Regions from separate parts of the Aminipila sp. genome, predicted to be linked through region 1. Evidence: predicted binding sites of a transcription regulator. Region 1 holds the regulator's gene; the other holds the start of a gene.
What was found. The regulator HrcA, encoded in region 1, represses chaperone genes, less so after heat shock. The targets are predictions, from matches to a motif close to TTAGCACTCNNNNNNNNNGAGTGCTAA.
Positions count from the first base shown of each region.

Region 1 (3,918 bases):
TAAATCATGTCAATTTAATTCGAGCAAATTTTTATAAAACTGTACTAAAAGGTATTGATTTAAGAACTTGCCAAATTGATGGACTGATCTTGTCCTCAGAAGCAAAAGAAATACATGGTGCTGTTGTAGATATGCTTCAGGCAGCAGAATTAGCCAAAATGCTAGGAGTTATAATAAAATAAGACATTATAATACAATTTTATGATATAATGTCAACAAGAATGTTAAAAATTCTACAGAAACACAAAATAAGGAAGGTATTTTTATGGAAAACAATGTATCAGTAGAAGCTCCTAAAATATTAACAGCAAAACAGAGAAGCTTTATATTTGATAATCTTAGAGGATTGGCAATTTGGTGCATACCTATTTCGCATTTTACTAGAGTTGGTGGCGAATTTATACATGGCTCTCTTGGTGGGATAGTTTATATTACTATTAATGTATTTGTTATGCAGCTGTTTATGTTTTTGTCAGGCTTTTTCTCGAAAAAAGTGGATAGAGCAAGAGAATCAGCATTTAAGACTTTCATGTTACCGTATTTGTTATTTACTCTAGTTTTTTACATATTCCGATATTGTTATTTTGGACATGCTAATTTGGATTTTTTAAAACCGCCATTTGCATTATGGTTTTTATTTGCAGTATTTTTTTATAGGTACTATTTAAAAGATTTAGTTAAGATTAAGCACTTATTGGCCATCAGTATAGGAATATATTTAATTACAGGACTTTTACCTGTAGATACTGACTATTTTGCCTTGGGAAGAACAGTATCATATTTCCCATTCTTCTTAATGGGTTACTATTGTACAAGTGAAAAACTGAAATCTTTACAATGCTTAAAAAAGTGGCAATGTGTTCCTTTATTAGCCATACTAATAGGGATTTCTTACGCACTTGCTTACTATGTTAAAGTTCCTGTCGCTTTTTACTTACTAAAAACTACTGCAGCAGATTTAGGAATGGCGTGGTATATGGATATAATTATGAGAGCAGCGGTACTTGTTCTTGCAGTTGCCTGGACCATATTACTATTAAATATAATGCCAGATAAGAAGAATTATCTAACCTATATTGGTATGAATACTATGCCAATATATATATTTCATTTATTTATAAGATATATAATTAAAGATTATGGTTTTCCATGCCCAAATTGGACAATATACTATCTGTGGTTATTTGGATTAGCATCACTTTGTGCCATTGTTTTTTCCAGCCCGCCAATTGCAAAGATTTATGATAAGACACTTGATAAATTATATGACGGATGGCTGAAACTCAAGAAAAAAATGATGTATGAAGAAACCGTATAGCAACTTACTATTATGCAAGTAATCAATGCCTCTTGTCAAAAGACGAGAGGTATTTTATTTTTTACTATATATATTAAAAACAGCAGAAATTTTGCTATTTTTTTTGAAAAGAGTGTTGACATTACTACGTAAGAGTGTTAAATTAAAAATGTGATTAGCACTCATGACATGTGAGTGCTAACAAGGAAGGGTGAGAAAGATGGATTTAAACGAAAGGAAATTGAGAATATTACAAGCGATTATTGGTGATTTCATTAGAACAGGCGAGCCAGTTGGATCCAGAACTCTTTCAAAAAAGTATGAGTTAGGCGTAAGCCCAGCTACTATTCGTAATGAAATGTCGGATTTGGAGGATATGGGATTTTTAACACATCCTCATACTTCATCAGGCAGGGTACCTTCAGATAAAGCATACAGATTGTATGTAAATGATCTAATGAAAAAGAAGGAGCTTACCTTTGAGGAAAAACAGATTATTACAGATAAACTGCACAGTGATATGTCAGAATTTGAAAAGACTATACAGCATGCAGCTCACTTATTATCGGAGATAACAAATTTGACTTCTTTTGCTATGACGCCAAACCAGGATGAAGATAAGCTTAGATATATTAACTTTCTTCCTGTAGACAGTGGTACTGTAATACTTATGATTGTTGCAGACAGCGGTAAAGTTTCCAACACGGCACTTAAGATTAAAGTTCCGTATACAAATGAAAGTCTTGAACTATTATCGAAATCCATGACGTATAACTTTAGAGGAAAAACTATTAGCGAAGCTTTAAAATTTGACATCATAAAGAGTTTTGAAACAGATATAGAGGCCATGAGCATTTTGGCAGAAAACATTATGCCAAACTTCATGAGAACTCTTGAAAATATGTTAAATGTAAACTTGTATATGGATGGACTTACAAATATATTCTCCATACCAGAATACAACGATTTAGATAAAGCCAAGATGTTTTTGGAGTTATTAGATAAAAAAGAAGATTTTACAAAGAAGCTCATAAACAGAGATAATGGTGTAATTATAACTATAGGAAATGAAAATGCAGATGATCTGATGCAGGATTGTAGCGTGATTACAGCTACTTACCACATAGATGGTAAGCTTGTTGGAAAGATAGGTGTAATTGGACCTACAAGAATGAAATACGACGAGGTAACTTCTGTTATCGAGTATGTAACAGAAAATTTGAGCAATACTTTTAAACTAACAGGAGGTAACGAGGAAGATGAATAAAGATCAGACGGCTACAGAAAAAGAAGTAGCAGAGGACCTGGAAACTCAGGATACTGATACTGAAACTGTAGAAGAAACTGAGAATATTGAAGCTGAATGTGAAGAAACAGAAAAAATAGCAGCTGACAAACCAGGAGAAACTACCACAGAAGATGAAGAACTTAATACAAAGTATATGAGACTTATGGCAGATTTCCAAAATTACAAGAGAAGAACAGAAAAAGAGAAAAGTGACATTTATGCATATGCAAACGAAAAAATCGTTTCAGAATTGCTTGATGTTATAGATAACTTCGAAAGAGCTCTTACACATGGTCAGGGTGACGAAGGTTTTATTCAAGGTATGAACAATATATTTAAGATTTTCAAGGGGGTACTGGAAAAAAGCGGGTTAGAAGAAATAGACGCATTGGGAAATGAATTTGATCCAAATTTTCACAACGCAGTAATGACTGAAGAAAGCAGTGAATACGAAAGTGGCTGTATAACTCAGGTTTTACAAACAGGATATAAATTAAATGGTAAAGTTATACGACCTAGTATGGTAAAGGTCGCAAATTAGGGAGGTAATATATTATGGGAAAAGTAATAGGTATAGACTTAGGTACAACAAATTCCTGCGTAGCGGTTCTTGAAGGTGGAGAACCTGTAGTAATCGCTAATGCAGAAGGAAATAGAACTACTCCATCAGTAGTTGGATTTACAAAGGGTGGAGAAAGATTAGTTGGTGAAACTGCAAAGAGACAGGCAATCACTAATCCAGACAGAACGATTGCATCAATTAAGACTCATATGGGTTCAGACCACAGAGTAGAAATTGATGGAAAGCAGTATACACCACAGGATATCTCAGCCATGACTTTAGGTAAGCTAAAGGCTGACGCGGAAAGCTATCTTGGTGAAAAGGTAACAGAAGCTGTTATTACAGTACCTGCTTATTTCACAGATGCACAGAAACAGGCAACAAAGGATGCAGGTAAGATTGCTGGTCTTGATGTAAAGAGAATCATCAATGAACCTACAGCGGCATCTCTTGCATATGGTCTTGATAAAGACAATGGACACCACAAGATTTTAGTATACGACCTAGGTGGTGGTACATTCGATGTATCTATTCTTGAACTTGGTGACGGCGTATTTGAAGTACTGGCTACAAATGGTGACACAAAGCTTGGTGGAGACAACTTTGACAAGATATTAATTGATTACATGGCAGATACATTTGCCAAGGAACACGGAATTGATTTAAGAGCTGACAAGATGGCTCATCAGAGATTAAAGGAAGCAGCAGAAAAAGCTAAGAAGGAACTTTCAAGTTCACAGACAGCTAACATCAATCTTCCATTCATCACTG
Region 1 is NZ_DAMBYD010000006.1:276,725-280,642, reverse strand. It holds gene RTW14_RS10455 (pentapeptide repeat-containing protein) at 1-182, shown strand, start outside; gene RTW14_RS10450 (acyltransferase family protein) at 266-1,318, shown strand; gene hrcA (heat-inducible transcriptional repressor HrcA) at 1,518-2,564, shown strand; gene grpE (nucleotide exchange factor GrpE) at 2,557-3,126, shown strand; gene dnaK (molecular chaperone DnaK) at 3,141-3,918, shown strand, end outside.

Region 2 (3,918 bases), on a different contig from region 1:
CAAGAGTTTTTGTTTATGATAAAGGATTTCTTCATGCTAAAACTATGGTTGTGGATGGAGAAGTGGCGTCCATAGGTACTGCCAATTTTGACGTTAGAAGTTTTAAATTAAATTTTGAGGCAAATGCCTTCTTATTTGATGAAGGCGAAGCGTATAAAATGGAAGCTATATTTGAAAATGATATGGCTGACTGCCATGAACTTACTAAATCAGTTTATAGAAACAGGGGCCTGGTAATAAAGTTTAAGGAATCAATCGCAAGACTTTTAACTGACATACTGTAAGGCTAAAACTAAAATGATACCCGGAAGCACGGCGCTGCCGGGTATTTAAGTATGATATGTTTATTTAGGAATACAGAGCTTCATTCCTACTCTCAAGTTATATGGATCAATGTCAGGGTTTGCTTCCATAATAGCGTTTAGCGACACCCTGTGCATTTTGGCAATCATGTATAAAGTATCACCTTTTTCTACTGTATATAAAGTACCTTGGCATACTGGGTCTGTAGGCTCCATAGTTTCTAGCTCACCAGGAATGCAGATTTTCATCCCGATTCTTAGATTGTATGGATTCCTAATTTTATTTGCCATCATTAGATCACAAACAGATACGTTATAATTTTTACAAATAGAATAAAGTGTGTCACCAGGTTTGATTGTATAAATTGCCACACAATAACATTTTCTTTTCATATTACTTCAATTCACCCCTTGCGTAATTTCATATACTATATACTATTTGCGTAAACTGTATTTTGTGATAAAATGTTGAAGTATAATTTTGAATTGAATAAATACCTGAAAGGAATGATAATATTTTGAAAAGATTTTTTAATCCAACTTTTTTAGTTTTAATTCTTATAATGGCGGGCATGTCATTTACGAATGGACGTATGTCAAATCCGATAGACTGGTTAATGAGTATGCTGCTTTCTTTGCCAGCCATTATAATAGGTTTGTCTTTCCACGAATTTGGTCATGCAATTGCGGCATATAAGTTAGGTGATATGACGCCCAAATACCAGGGGCGTGTAACTTTAAATCCAGCTGCACATATTGATCCATTTGGATTCTTATGCTTGATGATTGCAGGATTTGGATGGGGTGTACCGGTTCAGATTGATATGAGGAACTTTAAAAATCCCAGAAGGGATGGGTTGATTGTGTCTATTGCAGGGGTAGTGATGAACCTTTTAATTGCAATAGCAGCTGCTGGAATTTTAAAATTATTTACCCAATTTGCAACTACATTTATTTTTTATTCTTATATGGGTGGTGTAGTTCAACAGATACTGGGAAATATTATTTCAATAAATCTGGTACTTATGATTTTTAACTTATTGCCTATCCCGCCGCTTGATGGGTTTGGCATTGTAACAGAACTGTTTAATCTTAGAAGTACAGAATTATATTATAAAATATATGATAAAGGCTTTTTAATTTTAATGGTTCTAATTATATTAGATATAACAGATTTTATACTTACTCCGTTAGTAACCTTATGCTGGCATGTTTTAGTAATGATGTTTAATTTACCGTTATATTAAGAGTGCAAAAATCCTCCTTTGACTTGAGCGTTAGGGAGGATTTTTTTAATTAAAAAATTTCAATCAAAAACCTTTAAATTTCAGTGCATATTAAGGAGTTGTTAGCACTCTGTGTTAGTGAGTGCTAAAAAGGTATTTACTTTTTGATTCCGCAGGTATAAGATAGCAGTATAAGGAAAAAACATTTAAGGGAGGGATAAAAAATGAACTTTGATAAATATACACAAAATGCACAAAGTGCAATCATGGATTGTCAGAATATAGCCATTCAAGAGGGACATCAGCAGCTGGATGGAGAACATTTACATCTAGCTTTGATGCAGCAGCAAGAAGGTCTTATTCCCAAACTGATTAATTATATGGGAGTAAATACTGAGAATGTAGTACGGGATTTAACAGAAGAACTAGAGAAATTACCTAAAGTGGCAGGAGGTAATGACGATATTTATTCAACTAAACGACTTAGTAAACTTTTAATGGAGGCTGAAAAGATTGCTTCTAATTTTAAAGATGAGTATGTAAGTGTCGAGCACATATATTTAGCACTACTGGATGAAAAGCAAACCCCATCTTCAAGAATATTTAAAAAGTATGACATCACAAAGGAAAAATTTTTGCAGAATTTAACTAAGGTAAGAGGAAATCAAAGGGTTACAAGTCAGAACCCTGAAGAAAACTATGAAGCTTTAAGTAAATATGGCAGAGATTTGGTTGAAATGGCAAGAGAAGGAAAGCTGGATCCGGTTATAGGTAGAGATTCCGAAATACGTCATGCCATACAGATATTATCAAGAAGAACCAAAAACAATCCAGTTTTAATTGGTGAACCTGGTGTTGGTAAGACAGCTGTTGTTGAAGGACTGGCACAAAGAATTTTAAATGGTGATGTACCAGAAGGACTTAAAGATAAGACTATTTTTGCCTTAGATATGGGAGCTCTGATTGCAGGGGCAAAATTCAGAGGTGAATTTGAGGAAAGGTTAAAGGCCGTATTGAATGAGGTTGAGAAATCTGAAGGCCGTATCCTATTGTTTATAGATGAAATTCATAACATAGTAGGTGCAGGCAGAACAGAAGGCTCTATGGATGCGGGTAATCTGTTAAAACCAAAACTTGCCAGAGGAGAATTACATTGCATAGGGGCTACGACTTTAGACGAGTATAGAAAATATATTGAAAAGGATGCTGCCCTTGAAAGACGATTCCAGAAGGTGCTGGTAGATCAGCCTACAGTGGAAGACACCATTTCAATTTTGAGAGGTTTGAAGGAACGCTTTGAGATTCATCATGGCGTGAGAATTACAGATGGAGCTTTAATTGCCTGCGCTACACTTTCTGATCGGTATATTAGTGACCGATTTTTACCGGATAAAGCCATTGACCTTATGGATGAAGCGGCCTCTAAAATAAGAACTGAAATTGATAGCTTACCAACTGAATTGGATGAGATCTCCAGAAAGATTATGCAGCTGGAAATTGAAAAACAGGCACTTTCAAAGGAAAAGGATAAGGCATCACAACAGAGGTTAGAGAACTTAGAAAGAGAACTTTCTGAATTAAAAGATGAAAATGCTTCTATGAGAGCACAGTGGGAAACGGAAAAGAAATCAATCACTGATCTAAAGGCGGTAAAACAGCAGGTAGAAGATGTAAAACATCAGATAGAAGATGCAGAAAGGAAGTATGATTTAGAACTTTTAGCAAAATTGAAATATGGTACACTTCCTGAACTTGAGAGAAAGCTTCAGGAGGCTGAAAGTGTGCAGAAAGAAAAAGCAGAAAGAAAGCTTTTGAAGGAAGAAGTCACAGAAGAAGAAATTGCAGAAGTAGTAGCTGGATGGACTGGAATTCCGGTTAGCCGTTTGGTGGAATCTGAACGGGAAAAGCTTTTGAAACTGCCTGAAATTCTTCATAAAAGGGTAATCGGTCAGGAAGAAGCAGTAACGGTGGTGTCAGAGGCTGTTTTACGTGCCAGAGCAGGTCTTAAAGCCGCTAACAGACCAATCGGTTCATTTATCTTTTTAGGACCAACAGGAGTGGGTAAAACTGAACTTGCAAAATCTCTTTCTGAATCGCTATTTGATACTGAGAAAAATATGATTCGTATAGATATGTCTGAATATATGGAAAAACATTCTGTATCAAGACTGGTAGGTGCTCCTCCTGGATATGTAGGCTACGACGAAGGCGGTCAGCTTACTGAGGCAGTCAGAAGAAGACCCTATAGTGTAATTTTGTTTGACGAAATAGAAAAAGCACATCCGGATGTATTCAACATTTTGCTACAACTTCTGGATGATGGACGTTTAACAGATAATCAGGGAAGAACTGTAGACTTTAAAAATACTATAGTTATTATGACTTCCAAC
Region 2 is NZ_DAMBYD010000007.1:120,339-124,256, reverse strand. It holds gene cls (cardiolipin synthase) at 1-284, shown strand, start outside; gene RTW14_RS11165 (LysM peptidoglycan-binding domain-containing protein) at 345-695, opposite strand; gene RTW14_RS11160 (site-2 protease family protein) at 821-1,549, shown strand; gene clpB (ATP-dependent chaperone ClpB) at 1,753-3,918, shown strand, end outside.
Region 2: a site for HrcA is predicted at 1,651-1,677, ahead of clpB (ATP-dependent chaperone ClpB). Genes of this name have one in related genera too.